DNA from 3 places in the Nocardioides sp. YIM B13467 genome. Region 2 is predicted to be linked to each of the others. Evidence: riboswitches for the same ligand, from Rfam matches in the RefSeq annotation. Region 2 holds a riboswitch; each other region holds the start of a gene.
What was found. A riboswitch is a leader RNA that binds a small molecule or an ion and turns the genes downstream of it on or off. The one in region 2 is predicted to bind cobalamin.
Positions count from the first base shown of each region.

Region 1 (5,103 bases), 1.9 Mb from region 2:
ACGAGCGGCGGCACGATGGGCGAGGTCTCCAGGACGTCGGCGGGGTCGCCGACCGCGACGGAGCCGTCACCGACGAGGAGGGCGATTCGGTCGGCGAACGGCACGACCCGCTCGAGACGGTGCTCGGCGAGGACGACGGAGGTGCCGAGGTCGTGCACCAGCCGGGTGATGGTGGCGAGCACGTCCTCGGCGGCGGTGGGGTCGAGGGCGGAGGTGGGCTCGTCGAGCACGACGACCCGCGGGTGGGTGGTGAGCACAGAGCCGATCGCGACGCGCTGCTGCTGCCCTCCCGAGAGGGTACGCAGCGACCGCTGCCGCAGCTCGGCGATGCCGAGCAGGTCGAGGGTCTCCTCGACCCGGCGCCGCATGGTCGCCGGAGGGAGACCGAGCTGCTCCATCCCGTAGGCGAGCTCCTCCTCGACCGTGTCGGTGACGAACCCGGCCACCGGGTCCTGCCCGACGTAGCCGATGATCCCGGCGCGCTCGCGCGGCGGCGTACGAACGATCGAGGCGCCGTCCAGCAGGACGTCACCGTCGAGCACGCCGCCGGAGAAGCGCGGCACCAGGCCGGCGAGCACGCCGAGCAGGGTCGACTTCCCAGAGCCGGTCGGGCCGGAGACGAGCAGCAGCTCCCCCTCCTCGATGGTGAGGTCGACGTCCTTGAGCACGTGCTCGGAGGAGTCGGGCGGGGTGAACGTGATGCCTCGCAGCTCGATCATGCGACTGCCTCCTCGTGGACGAGCGATGATGCCGGTAGCGGGGCGGCGACGGCCGGGACCAGCCCGACGAGCACACCGGCCATGGCGGTCAGGGTGACTTCCGGGACGGTGCTCACGCCCGGAAAGGCGACCGGGACCTGGTAGCGGGCGACCCACCAGCCCACGGCGATAACCACGATCCCGCTCATGGCCACCACGACCTCCGGCCAGCGCCACCGGTCGGGCCGGTAGACGGTCCGCGTCACCCGGCGGCCGGCGAGCGCCAGCCCACCAGCGGCGGCGCCGACGCCGAGCGCGAGCATGGTGGCGGCCAGCCAGCCTGGCGTGGTGCCGTCCAGCACCGCGTAGACGCCGGCGCAGAGCCCGACGAGCGAGACCAGCATGAGCGCCGAGGTGATCCGCCTGGTGGCGACCGGGACGCCGGCCGTACGTCCGTAGCCGCGCGTGTCCATCCCCGCTGCCAGTGCCATCGACCGCTCCAGGGCGTCCTCGAGGACCGGCACCAGGAAGCGGCGCAGGCGCCTAACGTTTCCGGTCGCACCGGCACGCAGCCGTTGCGCCGCGCGCACCCGCTGCACCGACTCGGCCAGCTGCGGCAGAACCGTCACGGCGACCACGACCGCGGTGCCGATCTCGTAGAGCGCCGGCGGCAGCGAGCGCAGCAGCCGCTTCGGGTTCGCCAGCGCGTTGGCCGCGCCGACGCAGATCACGATGACGCCCAGCCGCAGCCCGTCGTAGAGCCCGGCCAGCAGCGCCTCGCGGGTGAGCGGGCCGAGCAGCCGGATCCCGAGCACCCACTCCGGGAGCGGGATCTCGGGCAGGTCGAGGATCACATGACCGGGAACGGCGCCCAGGAGCACCCTGAAGAGCACCCGGGTCACGACGATGAACACCGCGAGGCCGACGTAGAGCCGGAACGCCTTCGCCCACGGTTGGTCGCCTCGGCGCGCGGCGACCACGACCGACACCACCCCCACCACGAGCAGGAGCAGCAACGGATTGGTGGTGAAGGAGGCGTACGCAGCCATGCCGATCGCCCACACCCACCAGGCGACGGGGTGCAGATCACGGGGCAGGTGCGCGACCGCGGCCGTACGGAAGATGGTGCTCATCGCCGACGCCACCACACGGCACCGGCGGCGGTGAAGAGCACAACGATCCCTGCCGGCGCGACCCAAACAGGCAGATGTTGGGTCTCGGATGCCGAATCCGTCGGCTCCTCCGGAAATAACTCCGGCGACGGGCTTGAGGGCGCCCCCACAGCATCCCCAAGCTCCGTCGCCGGAGCGGTAACGACATCGTCGTCTATCCACGTGAACGCAACACCCTGCCCGGAGGTCACGCTGATTTCGGTAACATTTCTGGAGGCATAGCTCCAGGCCCCCGAATCGTCGGTGATCCACAGCGACCAGTACGCGTCGGCAGGCGGCATCTGAGCGCAACCGGCAGCTTTCGGCCGCTCATCGACGCGACATACGACGCTGGGCATCGAGGTCACATAGGTGAGCGGATGCCCCGCCTTCTCGAAGAGATCGGCGCCGGTGTCACCCTCCTCGGGCTGGACACAGGTGACCTCGGGACCGCCACCCAACGCGTTGGGCTCGACGACGACGGTGACGCCGTCACACGCCTCGGCGGACGATGCCGCAGACGAGGCGGAGACAGGGGTGAAGACAGGTGCGGTGGCCCCGGCGAGGATCGCCAGGGCCACCAACGAGGACCGCAGGATCAGCACGAGCTCTTCGCGGTCGCATCCTTGGGCAGGAAGACCAGCGACGGCAGCGCCTGAGCGGCGGCGAGGCGGTACATCCCCTCGGACTCCTTGGTCAGGCCCTTGGTGTTGCCCTCGGTCAGCGCGGCGTCGTCATAGGCCACCGCGCCGGCGTCCTCGCCACAGGTCACGACGTGGTCGGCGACCCAGCTCGCCGCCTTCTCCGCGGCGTCGGTCTCACCGGCGCGACCGAACGCCCACCCGGCCAGGCCGGTGGTGTTGGAGTTGGCGATGTTGCCGGTCGCGGCCTTGAACGACCCGTCCTCCGCCTGGGTCTCCTTCAGCCACTCCACGCCGGCCGCGACGGCCTTCTCCGCCTCCGGGGAGGCCACCGAGGAGAGCGCGATCAGCGCGAACGCGGTGGCGTCGGCGTCCGGGGCGGCCTTCGGGTCGGCGTCGCAGGTCTGGTCAGCGGCGGCGGGGTCGGCCGTGAAGGTGACCCGGAACCACCCCTCCTCGCACTGCTGCCCGGCCAGGAACTCCGTCGCGGCCGCGGCCTCCTTGCTCTCGGCGTTGTTCAGCGCCCACACGGCGTACGACTGTCCGATGGTGTTGGAGTAGTCGGCCGCCTTCTTGTCCTTGGGGTCGAGCTCGTCGGCGATCCGGCCGCTCGCGGCGACCGTGCCCTCGAGCTGCTTCAGCAGGCCGGGGTCGGAGGCGTCGACGTTCTGCTGGAGAACGAGCGCCTTCGCGGTGGCCCCGGCCGAGGTGACGGTGCCGAACCCGGGCGAGGTGTAGGCCTTCTTGTTCTCCATCACGGCCGCGGCGATCGTGGAGATCTCCTCGTCGTAGCCACCGACCTCTGCCAGCGCGATCCCGATGTCGGCGCTGAGCCCGAAGTCGTCGGTGCCGTACTGCGCGTTGCGGGCCACGCCCTCCGGCGCCTGGGCCACGAGCCAGTCGGCCACCGAGGTGGACACCTTGGCGTCGTAGGTGGGCTTCTCCCCCTCCTCGACGGCTTTCTCGCCACAGCCGGCGAGCGAGGTGAGGGCGAGGGCGGCGGCGATGCCACCGAGGACGGTCTTCTTCATGGTTCCTTCCGCGCTGTTCGTCGGGAAGGCCCAGGGCCGACCCGCTGCTTTCCACGACAGCGTCAGGTCAGTACGCGTCCGTCGGCAGGTGCTCCGGCTCGCCCAGGACACTCTTGGTGCCTGGGCCTACGGTTGCGGGTCAGCGCCGGGATTCGACCGGCTTCCCCCACCACGGCGTGTGTTGATTGAGGCTCTGCTAATTCGGGGCAATCCTATGCCGGGCGAGCCCTGCTTGCGGGATCGCCGCCGAGCAGTCACTCTGTCCCCATGCGCCACAGGATTCTCGGCCTTGTCGCAACCTCGATCTCGGCCACCCTTCTTGCCCTCTGCCCGACCACGACAGCCGGCGCGGAGGAGGCACGGACATCGGTCACGTACGCCGATCTGGTCGCCATGTTCGGCGAGAAGGTCGGTGACCGGAGCACCGTCGAGACCGGGCTGCCGAGCCTCAACCGCGCCATGGCCGATGCCAGGATCACCACCGCCTACCGGCAGGCGGCGTATCTGACCACGCTCGCCAACGAGAGCTCCTTCCACCACGACGCCAAGGGCCGCGACAAGCGGAAGTTCACCGGCCGCGGCTACATCCAGCTGACCGGCGAGGCCAACTACACCGACGCCGGCGCCTACTTCGACATCGACCTTCGCCGCCGCCCCGAGCTCGCCCGGTCGCTGGACTACAGCGCGCCGATCTCGCGGTGGTACTGGACCGTCGCCCGCGACATCAACCCGCTAGCCGACGCCCTCGACATGGGCGGGGTCAACGCGGCGATCGGCTATCCCTACAACAAGAAGGAGGACACCGAGCGCTGCCGCGACTTCAAGGCCGCGCTGAAGCACCTCCACGGGTCGGTGCCCAAGGGCATCAGATGTGCCCGCCCGGCCTCCGCGCAGACCCGCTAGCCATGTGGCCCGGACGGGCGTACGTCACTTCTTGGTGCGTTTGTCGCTGACCGCGATCGCCGAGGTGCCCTCGTCCTTGAGCTCGAAGAGGTCGATCGCCTTGATGAGCTTGGTCCAGGTGGCGTAGCCATAGTTGCGCGGGTCCTCGGAGGACTGGTTGCGGATACGGGAGACCACGGTGCCGACCAGGGCCCAGCCGTCGTCGTCTGCGGCCGCCGCGATGGAGTTGCGCAGCAGCTGGATCAGCCGGGCGTTGCGCTTCAGCAGCTGCCCGTTGGTCGCCGACGACGACGGCTTGCGGGTGCGCGGCGTCCCGGGCTCGGTGTCGGCCTCGGTCTCCTCCTCGGTGTCACCGAGCTTCTCCACGACGGTGAACCGGGTACAGGCGCTCTTGAACGGCGCCGGCGTCTTCTCCCGGCCGTAGCCGTAGACCGCGCGACCCTTCTCCCGTAGGTAGTGCACCAGCGGCGTGAAGTCGGAGTCGGAGGAGACCAGCGCGAACGCGTCCGGCACCGCCGCGTGCAGCAGCTCGACCGCGTCGATGGCGAGCGCCATGTCGGAGGCGTTCTTGTGGGCGGTCAGGTCGAACTGCTGCATCGGCCGGATGGCGGCGTCGTGCAGCTCCCCGATCCACCCCTTGAGCTCGGACTTGGTCCAGTTTCCGTAGGCCCGGCGGATC
Region 1 is NZ_JBHZPJ010000046.1:3,658,659-3,663,761, reverse strand. Features, by position in the region: gene ACFX43_RS24705 (ABC transporter ATP-binding protein) at 1-719, opposite strand, end outside; gene ACFX43_RS24700 (CbiQ family ECF transporter T component) at 716-1,831, opposite strand; gene ACFX43_RS24695 (hypothetical protein) at 1,828-2,454, opposite strand; gene ACFX43_RS24690 (prenyltransferase/squalene oxidase repeat-containing protein) at 2,448-3,521, opposite strand; cobalamin riboswitch at 3,587-3,722, opposite strand; gene ACFX43_RS24685 (hypothetical protein) at 3,789-4,424, shown strand; gene ACFX43_RS24680 (NYN domain-containing protein) at 4,449-5,103, opposite strand, start outside.
Region 1: it holds a riboswitch for cobalamin, as region 2 does, so the genes downstream of both, ACFX43_RS24690 (prenyltransferase/squalene oxidase repeat-containing protein) here and ACFX43_RS15430 (VWA domain-containing protein) in region 2, are expected to answer to the same signal.

Region 2 (5,103 bases):
AGGCAGCCGTCATCCTCGCCGGGCCCGCGCTGGCCCGGGACGGGGGCGAGTCGTTCCTCTACGACGTCGCCAGGGAGCGTGCCTGATGGAGCTCTACGACGCGATCAACCGCCGCCGGGACACGCGAGCGGAGTTCACCGGTGAGCCGGTCGATCCTGCCGTGCTCGAGCGGGTCCTATCGGCCGCCCACGCCGCCCCGAGCGTCGGGATGACGCAGCCATGGGACTTCGTGCTGGTGCGCTCGCCGGAGACGCTGTCGGCCTTCCATGAGCACGTTGCCACCGAGCGGGACGTGTTCGCATCCTCGCTCTCCGGGGAGCGGGCCGCGACGTTCTCCCGGATCAAGATCGAGGGCATCTGCGAGTCCGGGCTCGGGGTGGTCGTCGGCTACGACCCGACCCGCGGCGGGTCACAGGTCCTCGGACGGCACGCCATCGCCGATGCCGGGCTCTACTCGACCGTCCTCGCGATCCAGAACCTCTGGCTCGCCGCCACCGCCGAGGGTCTCGGTGTCGGCTGGGTCAGCTTCTACCGCGAGGAGTTCCTGCGGTCGCTGGTCGGGCTTCCGTCGCACGTACGTCCAGTGGCCTGGCTCTGCGTCGGTGCTGTCGAGGGGGTGCCTGAGGTGCCGGATCTGGAGCGGTTCGGGTGGAGGCATCGGTCGGAGCTGTCCTCGGTGGTTCATGAGGAGAGGTATTTCTCGGGGCGCTGACGGTGCCGTGTTTTGGTGGCTGGTGTTTGCCGCCGACCCTTTCTTGGAGGGTGTTCTCAACGCCGCCCGGAGTAAAGGACGGCCTTCGGCCGCCGGCTTCGGCGATCCTTGACACCGGCCGTCGCTGAGAATTTTTGGCTGGCTATCGGGCCGGCGGCAGGGGTTTGGCGCGGAGGCTTGGGTTGGGCACGGGAATGGGATCTGGGTCGTTCTGTCGCTGCCGGTGAGCGGGGCCGGGCGGCGAACGAATTTTCGTTCGTCCGGAACTCGCCCAGGACTCGCGCAGGTAGGGGCCTCACGGGGAGGCGAACGAATTTTCGTTCGCCTCAGAGGGCGTCTGGGTTGGCGCGTGGAAGAAGTCTTTCTTTCACGCGAAGTGCCGCCACCGAGCGCCGACTATCGGATCGACACGGACCACTGCGTCACCGTCCGTGCGGGAGTCCAGCCGGTGAAGGTGCCGATGGGGGCGGAGGTCTCGACAGCGATGCGGGTGAGCTCACCGCCATGCTGCTGGTAGGCCGTAGCCAGCAGCTGCTCGGTCTCCAGGGTGACGCCGTGGACCACGAGCCGGCCACCGGGGCGGAGGGCGGCTAGGCAGGCATCGAGCACGCCGGGGCGGGTCGCGCCGCCGCCGATGAAGATCGCGTCGGGCGTCGGGAGATCACGCAACGCGTCGGGGGCGCGGCCCTGGACGACGGTGAGGCCGGGTACGCCGAGGCGGGCCGCGTTGCGGGCGATCCGGGCCGCCCGCTCGGGAGAGGCCTCGACCGCGGTCGTGGTGCACGAGGGATGCGCCCGCATCCACTCGATCCCGACCGAGCCGGCACCGGCGCCGACGTCCCACAGGTGCGCCCCGGGCGTGGGGGCCAGGCGCGCCAGAGCAGAGGCGCGCAGATCGCGCTTCGTCAGCTGGCCGTCGTTCTCGAAGACGTCGTCGGGAAGGCCGGCGGTCCAGCCGAGGAGGGATGTGCCGACGCACTCGATCGCCACGATGTTGAGCCGCGGCGACTCGCCGGACCAGGTCGAGGCCGTCGCGGAGCGCCTGCTCTCCGACTCCGCTTCCAGGTCACCCAGGACGGTCATGGTTGAGTCACCGAAGCCGGCGGTGACCAGCAGTTTCGCAACGTGCCCAGGAGTGGATCCGTCCGAGGAGAGCGCGAGGATCCGGCGGCCGGGAGCGAGCTCGCGGGCGACCAGCGAGACATCGCGGCCGACGAGGCTGACGACCACGCACGTCTCGGCCGCCCAGCCCATCCGGGCGCGGGCGAGAGCGACGGAGGAGACGGCTGGCTCGATGCGTACGTTCTCCCGGCCGAGAAGCGAGATCAGGGTGGTCCCGATGCCGGAGACCAGTGGGTCACCCGAGGCCAGCGCCACGGCGTCGCCGACGGAGTCCAGGAGTGCGGGCAGGCCCTCGCGCAGCGGCGACGGCCAGGGCTCGCGCCGCTGGCCGGGGACATCGGGGACGAGGTCGAGATGGCGCTTGCCGCCGAGGAGGACCGGGGACTCCCGGATCAGCTGCTGGTGACGTACGGGAATCTCGTCCCAACCCCCGGCACCGATGCCCACCACGACGATCATGAGGCCAGACGCTACAGTGACCGCACAGGCGCGAGGTGCCCCGACTGCCCAGCCATCGGCTCGACATGAGAGCTGGTGAGGACGGTGGGACGGGAGAATCTGGGAAGCCGGTGAGATTCCGGCACAGGCCCGCTGCGGTGAACCGAGCCCCAACACGGGGGACTCGGCAAGTCCGAAGACCGGCCCCGCGTCCATCCATTCAACGCGATAGGGAGCGGGAGCCTCTCATGCCGGTGCACTACCCATTTTCTGCCGTCCTCGGCTGCCAGGCGGACGACCTCGACGACATGGGCCTCGCGCTCGTGCTCACCACCATCTCCCCGGAGATCGGCGGGGTGCTGGTCCGTGGCGAGAAGGGGACCGCGAAGTCGACAGCCGTACGCGGCCTGGCGGCCGTGCTGCCCTCGATCTCGGTCTACGCCGGGGATCGGTTCTCGATCGACCCGGACGACCCGTCCGCGGAGTCGCCTGACGGTCCCTTCGGGTCCGCCGCCGTTGTGGAGAGCCGGCCGGTGCGGCTGGTCGAGCTCCCGGTCGGTGCCACCGAGGACCGGGTCGTCGGCTCGCTCCACCTGGAGAGCGCGCTGTCGCGCGGTGCGGTCGAGTTCGAGCCGGGACTGCTCGCCCGGGCACACCGCGGCCTGCTCTACGTCGACGAGGTCAACCTGCTCCACGACCACCTCGTCGACCTGCTGCTGGACGCGGCGGCGATGGGGCGGGTCAGCGTCGAGCGCGACGGCGTCTCGGTCGAGCACGCCGCCCGGTTCGTGCTGATCGGGACCATGAACCCCGAGGAGGGCGAGCTGCGCCCGCAGCTGCTGGACCGCTTCGGGCTCACCGTCGAGGTCGCCGCCCCCCGGGATCCGGCGCTGCGCGCCGAGGTCGTACGCCGCCGGATGGCCTTCGACCTGGACGCTCCCGCGTTCGTCGAGCGCTACGTGGCCGCCGAGCGCGACGTGACCGCACGGGTCTCCACCGCGCGCGCCCTCGTCGGGAAGGTCCGGCTCACCGCGCCCGGGCTGCTCAAGATCGCCGAGGTCTGCGCGGCGTTCGAGGTCGACGGGCTGCGCGCCGACATCGTCACCGCCCGCACCGCGGTCGCGCACGCGGCCTGGGCCGGGCGCTCCGAGGTCACCCGCGAGGACATCCGCCGCGCCGCCCTGCTGGCTCTCCCGCACCGCCGCCGTCGCAACCCCTTCGACGCTCCCGGGCTCGACGAGGACCTGCTCGACCGCATCCTCGGCGACGAGGAGCTGCCGCCCGAGCCGCCGGAGGGCGGGCCGGAGCACGACGACCCGCAGGACGGACCGAAGGACGGACTCGAGTCCGATCCGGAGGCCGGGCCGGCCGAGAGCTCCCACGGCGACTCCTCGGAGACCGAGCCCGTCGAGACGTCCCAGGAGGAGACCTCCACAACGAACGAGGCCCCGCCCAGCCCGTCCGCGGGGAACACCTCGACCACCGCCGCAGGGGCCGCGTACCGCCCCCGCCTCCTGACCGTGACCGGCCTGGGCACGGGCCGCACCGGCGGCCGGAGCAAGGCGATCGGCAGCAGCGGCCGCCGGATCGGCGCGAGCGTCAGCACCCGTGGCTCGCTCCACCTCGTCGAGACGCTCAAGGCCGCCGCCGGCAAGCAGAGCTCCCGGGACCGCACCTCGGCGAAGGTCGAGCTGAGGATCGAGGACCTCCGCACCGCGGTCCGTGAGGGCCGCGAGGCCAACCTGGTGCTCTTCTGCGTGGACGCCTCCGGGTCGATGGCCGCGCGCAAGCGGATGGCGCAGGTCAAGGCCGCTGTCCTCTCGCTGCTGCTCGACGCCTACCGGCGCCGCGACAAGGTCGGGATGATCACCTTCCGGGGCGAGGGCGCCGAGCTGGTGCTGCCGCCGACCGGGTCGGTCGACCTCGCCGCGGCACGTCTCGACGAGGTGCCCGCCGGAGGGCGTACGCCGCTGGCCGAAGGCCTCCTCGAGGCCGCCCGTGTGCTCCAGCGCGAGCACCTGCGTGACCCGGATCTGCGGCCGCTGCTGGTGGTCGTCACCGACGGTAGGGCGAACTCCAAGACCCACGGCAAGGACGCCGTCCGGCGTTCGCAGCAGGCCGCCGCGTACGTCGCCGGTCTGGGCGTCACCACGGTCGTCATCGACTCCGAGAGCGGGCCGATGCGGCTCGGGCTGGCCCGCCAGTTGGCCGTGCACCTGGGCGCCGAGCACGTGCCGGTCGCCGAGGTGAGCGCCGAGGCGCTGACCTCCGCCGTCCACGGGTTCACCGGATCCACCATGGGAAGGGGCGCTGCCTGATGCCGAAGGGACAGCCGCTGAACGTACCCGACGACGGGCTCACCACCCGCCAGCGTCGCAACCGGCCGCTGGTGATGGTCCACACCGGCCCCGGCAAGGGAAAGTCGACCGCCGCCTTCGGGCTCGCGCTGCGCGGCTGGAACCAGGGCTGGCGGATCGGGGTCTTCCAGTTCGTGAAGTCGGCCAAGTGGCGCATCGGCGAGCAGACCGTGCTCGAGCGCCTCGGGAAGCTGCACGAGGAGACCGGCGAGGGCGGTCCGGTCGACTGGCACAAGATGGGCTCCGGCTGGTCCTGGAGCCGCAAGCAGGGTGACGCCGAGGACCACGCCGCGGACGCCGTCGAGGGCTGGGCCGAGATCAAGCGGTGCCTGGCCGCGGAGACGTACGACCTGCTCGTCCTCGACGAGTTCACCTACCCGATGAAGTGGGGCTGGGTCGACGCCGCCGAGGTCGCCTCCGTCCTCGCCGAGCGGCCGGGCCGCCAGCATGTGGTGATCACCGGCCGCGACGCCG
Region 2 is NZ_JBHZPJ010000046.1:1,729,899-1,735,001, reverse strand. Features, by position in the region: gene cobM (precorrin-4 C(11)-methyltransferase) at 1-86, shown strand, start outside; gene bluB (5,6-dimethylbenzimidazole synthase) at 86-712, shown strand; gene cbiE (precorrin-6y C5,15-methyltransferase (decarboxylating) subunit CbiE) at 1,109-2,293, opposite strand; cobalamin riboswitch at 2,354-2,497, shown strand; gene ACFX43_RS15430 (VWA domain-containing protein) at 2,521-4,590, shown strand; gene cobO (cob(I)yrinic acid a,c-diamide adenosyltransferase) at 4,590-5,103, shown strand, end outside.

Region 3 (5,103 bases), 320 kb from region 2:
CACGATCACCCCACAGACGAGTACGTCGGTCCAGCTCGCCGAGGAGAGCGACCCGAGCAGCCAGAAGAGCACCCCACGTGTCTGCTCGGCGTCGGCCGAGGTGAACACGATGAAGGACGTGAGTGCCGAGAAGAGCTGGGTCGCGGCGATGCCGGCCAGTACGAGCCGGTCGGTGGTGCCGCCGGCGAGCGAGGCCAGCAGCAGCACGAGTGCGAACGAGACGAGCGCACCCGCGAACGCCCCGGTGGAGAGACCGATCGCGCCCGACCCGACGCCGAGCACGACGACCGCGACCGCCCCGGTGGAGGCTCCCGAGGAGATGCCGAGCACGAACGGGTCGGCGAGCGGGTTGCGCAGCAGCGACTGCAGGATCACGCCGCAGATCGCCAGTCCGGCCCCGCAGATCCCCGCCAGCAACGTACGCGGCAGCCGCAGGTCCCACACGATGCTCTGCTGGAGCAGGGTGAGGTCGGAGAGCCCGAGCCCGGTCCGGTCGGCGACGACGCCGTAGACGTCGGCGACGCTCAGGTCGGAAGGCCCCACGGTGATGGCGCCGGCGACCGAGGCCAGCACCACCAGCGGCGCCACCAGCAGGACGCCGGCGCGGGGGAGGCGTACGGACATCAGCGGAGGTCGAGGTCGGCCAGCTGGTCCGCGACGTTCTCGACCGCGTAGACGGTGCGGATCGAGGGGTTGAGCTCGGCACCGGACAGCGTCACGAAGCGATCCTTCTGGACCGCCTCCATCCGGGCGGTGACCGGGTTGCTCTTCAGGTAGTCGATCTTGGCGCGCGCGGTCTCGGCGGTCTGGCTCTTGCGGGTCAGGTCACCGAGGACGATGACATCGGGGTTGCGCTCGGCGACGGTCTCCCAGTTGATCTGCGGCCACTCGTCGGTGGTGTCGTCGAAGACGTTCTCGATGCCGAGGGTGCGGCCGATGATCCCCGGGCCGCCGCAGCAGCCGGCCAGATAGGGCGACTCGGAGTTGGCGAACCAGTACATCGCGCTCACCTCACCGGTCGGTGCCTCGGTCCGGGCGGTCGCCAGCCTCTTCGACAGGTCGGCCACGAGCTCCTCTCCCTGCTCGGGGACGCCGAAGATCCGCGCCAGGTCGGTGATCTCCTGGAAGATCGTGTCGATCTCGAGGGGGTCGTGGCGGGTGCCGTCGTCATCGCCCTCGTTGTCCTTGAGGCACTCGGCGGGGGAGAGGTAGGAGCCGACGCCGAGCTTCTCCAGGTCCTCGGGTGTGGTCACCCCGCCCTCGCCCAGCGTGCTGATGAAGGAGGCCGTGACGAAGTCCGGCTCGGCCTCCAGGACGCGCTCGTAGGAGGGCGCGTTCTCGGCCAGCCGGGGCACCTGCTCGTTGTCCGCGGCCAGCGAGTCGAGCACCGGGTCGGTCCAGGTCGCGGTGCCGACCATCCGGTCGGCGAGACCGAGCGAGAGCAGGATCTCGGTGGAGCCCTGGTTGAGCGAGACGACGCGCTCGGGCGGTGCTTCGATGGTGATCTCGCGCCCGCAGTTGGTCAGGGTGAGCGGGTAGCCTGCGGTGTCGGCGGCTGCCTGCTGTGTGCCGGAGGGCTGGTCGGCGGCGCAGCCGGCCAGCGCGGAGCAGAGCACCAGGACGGTGCTCGCGGTGAACGTTCGGATGGTGCGGGAGGGGTGCACGTCGGTCCTCGAGCGGGTCGCGGGCTGGTGCGCGTCGCCCGTCCTGACCGGCAGCGGTCTGCTGCAGGGCCAGCAGGTCTTCGGACTCGGGATCGACCGGCGCGAGACGCCTTCCCAGGCCCGAGGGCCCAGTGGCACAGTGTCCCGTCCGTCACCCACACCGCTGCGCGTCAGTCCCGGGCTCTCACCGGGTTCCCGTGCCGGGACTACGTCCCGAGCGGCTGGCCAGAAGACCGTAGCAGGCGGCCCCGCCCGCGTGGGGGACGACCTCAGCCCTCGCGATGGGCGCTCAGCCCGTCCTCTCCGGGCGAGACCGAGTCGTGGAGCCTGATCGTGTGGTCGTAGTGCTCCTCGGCCATCGGCCGGTAGTCGATCCGCGGCTCCGTCATCACGCCCTCGAGGCGTACGCTCAGGTCGGCCTCGATCCGCGCCATGACCTGGGCGTCGATGGTGTCTGTATCGGTGATCAGGTGCGGGCGCAGCGGGTCCATCCCGGTGTACCAGAACGTGCCGTGCAGCAACGGCCACAGGACGTCCTCGATGTCGCCGCTGATCCCGCGCGGACCGAGGGTCGCGGCGCGGTCACCGGCGGTGACGATCGTCAGCGCGCGCTTGCCGACCAGGCCGCCCTTGCCGTACTTGAGCGGCTTGCCGGTCTCCGGATCCGGTACGTCGAAGGCGAACCCCGACTCGAAGACCCGGTCGATCCAGCCCTTGAGGATGGCCGGCACCGAGTACCACCACAGCGGGAACTGCACGACGAGCAGATCGGCCTCCCGCAGCCGGTCCTGGTGGCGGCGTACGTCGGCCTCGCCCCGCTCCACCAGAAGTGGATTGAAACCTTCTCGATAGAGGTCGATCTCGTCGACGCTCCAGCCGGCCGCGCCGAGCGCGTTCACGCCGACCTCGCGCAGCCGTCCGTTGAGTGATGACGCGTGCGGATGTGCCCATACCCAGAGTGCATGCATGGGGCCCTGAACGCCGTCTGACGCGGCGGGATTCCCGCCCGGATGCGGGCGGGCGCCGACGCGGTCTGATGACAAAGTCCGGATCTCGCTCAAATTAGCGGCCTCAGAGTGTTGACGTATGTGATTGCCATCACTAGCGTAAACCAGGCTTGAAACCTTTCAATTCGAGGAGCTGCCCATGCCGGACACACCCGCCGCACTGGAGCTGCGGGACGTGGCCAAGTCGTTCGGCCCCGTACGCGCCCTCCGGTCCGGAAGCCTCCGGGTCGAGGCCGGATCCATCCACGCGCTCGTGGGGGAGAACGGTGCCGGGAAGTCGACCCTGGTCAAGATCGTCGCCGGGCTCTACCGCCGCGACGCCGGCGACTACCTGCTCTCCGGGGAACAGGTCGACTTCCGCAACACCGCCGACGCCAAGCAGGCCGGGGTCGCGGTCATCTACCAGGAGCCGACCCTCTTCCCCGACCTCTCCGTCACCGAGAACATCTTCATGGGACGCCAGCCGACCAACCGCTGGGGCAAGATCGACCGCGCCGCGATGCGCACCGAGGTCGTCGAGCTCTTCGCCAGGCTGGGTGTCCCGATCGAGCCCGACCGTCCGACCGAGGGCCTCTCGATCGCCGACCAGCAGCTGATCGAGATCGCCAAGGCGCTCTCGCTCGACGCCAAGGTCCTGATCATGGACGAGCCGACCGCCGCCCTGTCGGGCAACGAGGTCGAGCGGCTGATGAGCGTGGCGCGCACGCTGCGCGACCAGGGCTGCGCCGTCGTCTTCATCTCGCACCGCTTCGACGAGGTGTTCGCGCTCTGCGACACGATCACGGTGATGCGCGACGGCGCCTACATCTCCACCGACCCCATCTCGGCGGTCACCGAGGACGAGATCGTCCAGCGGCTCGTCGGTCGCGAGGTCTCCGACCTCTACCCGAAGCTCGAGGCCACCGTCGGCAAGCCCCTGCTCGAGGTCAAGGGCCTCACCCGCACCGGCCTGTTCCAGGACATCAGTCTCACCGTCCGCGAGGGCGAGATCGTCGGCCTGGCCGGCCTCGTCGGTGCCGGGCGCAGCGAGGTCGCGCAGGCGATCTTCGGCGTCGACCCCTACGAGAGCGGCGAGGTCACCCTCGAGGGCCGGCCGGTCCCGCCGGGTGACCCGAGACGAGCGATCGAGATGGGGCTGGCGTTCGTCCCCGAGGACCGCCGCCAGCACGGTCTCGTCCTGGAGGCGCCGATCTCGCGCAACATCACCCTCCCGACGAGCGGCCGGCTCGCCCGCACCGGGCTGATCAGCACCGGCATCGAGAACCGCTCGGCCGCCGACTGGGCTGCCCGGCTCGAGGTCAAGGCCGCGACGCTCGACACCCTGGCCGGCACGCTCTCGGGCGGCAACCAGCAGAAGGTCGTCCTGGCCAAGTGGCTCTCGACGCGGCCCAAGGTGCTGATCATCGACGAGCCCACCCGAGGCATCGACGTCGGCACCAAGTCCGAGGTCCACCGCCTGCTCTCGACCCTCGCCCAGGAGGGTCTCGGGATCTTGATGATCTCCTCCGAGCTCCCCGAGGTGCTCGGTATGGCCGACCGCGTGATCGTCCTCAGCGAGGGTCACCAGACGGCCGAGCTGAGCCGCGCGGAGGCGACCCCCGAGGCCGTCATGCGCGCGGCGACGGCCCACCACTCCACCACCCTGAACGTCAGCGAGGCATCATGACCACCACGCTCGACGCGCCTGCCCCGGCCGCGCCGCAGCCACGCCACCGAGCAGCCAGCCGGCTGACCTGGCTCCTGAAGCAGCGCGAGACCGGCATCGCCGTCGCCTTCATCGCGCTGCTCGTGGTGACCACGGCGGTGAACCCCAACTTCCTGTTCAGCACGGATGGTTGGCGCGACCTCACCCTGACCCCCGCGATCCTCGTGTGCCTGGCGATCGGCCAGGCGATGGTGATCGTCACCCGCAACGTCGACCTCAGCGTCGGCTCGACCCTCGGGCTCACGGCCTACCTGGCCGGGCGGCTCTTCCTCGACACCGGGCTCCCGGTGATCCTGGTCGTCCTGATCGCGGTCGCCGCGGGCGCCGTGCTCGGCCTGATCAACGGGGCGCTGGTCGCCTTCGCCAAAGTGCCGGCGCTGGTCATCACCCTCGGCACGCTCTACGTCTACCGCGGGATCATGCTCGAGTGGGCCGGCAGCGACCGGATCAACGCCTCCGACATCCCGCCCGGACTGCTCGACTTCGGCACCGGATCGTTCCTCTTCATCCCCAACCTCGCCTGGATCTCTTTCGCGCTGCTGGCGGTCGCGATCTACCTGATGCGCTCGACCCGCGTCGGCCGCGAGTTCTACGCGATCGGCTCCGACCCCGACGCCGCCACTCTCTACGGGCTGCGTGACAAGCGCCGGGTCCTGCAGGCGTTCGCCACCTCGGGCGCGCTCGCCGGCCTCGCCGGGATCCTGTACGTCTCCCGCTACGGCACCAT
Region 3 is NZ_JBHZPJ010000046.1:2,054,542-2,059,644, forward strand. Features, by position in the region: gene ACFX43_RS16920 (FecCD family ABC transporter permease) at 1-624, opposite strand, end outside; gene ACFX43_RS16925 (ABC transporter substrate-binding protein) at 624-1,664, opposite strand; cobalamin riboswitch at 1,718-1,905, opposite strand; gene ACFX43_RS16930 (NAD(P)H-dependent oxidoreductase) at 1,934-2,632, opposite strand; gene ACFX43_RS16935 (sugar ABC transporter ATP-binding protein) at 2,811-4,337, shown strand; gene ACFX43_RS16940 (ABC transporter permease) at 4,334-5,103, shown strand, end outside.
Region 3: it holds a riboswitch for cobalamin, as region 2 does, so the genes downstream of both, ACFX43_RS16925 (ABC transporter substrate-binding protein) here and ACFX43_RS15430 (VWA domain-containing protein) in region 2, are expected to answer to the same signal.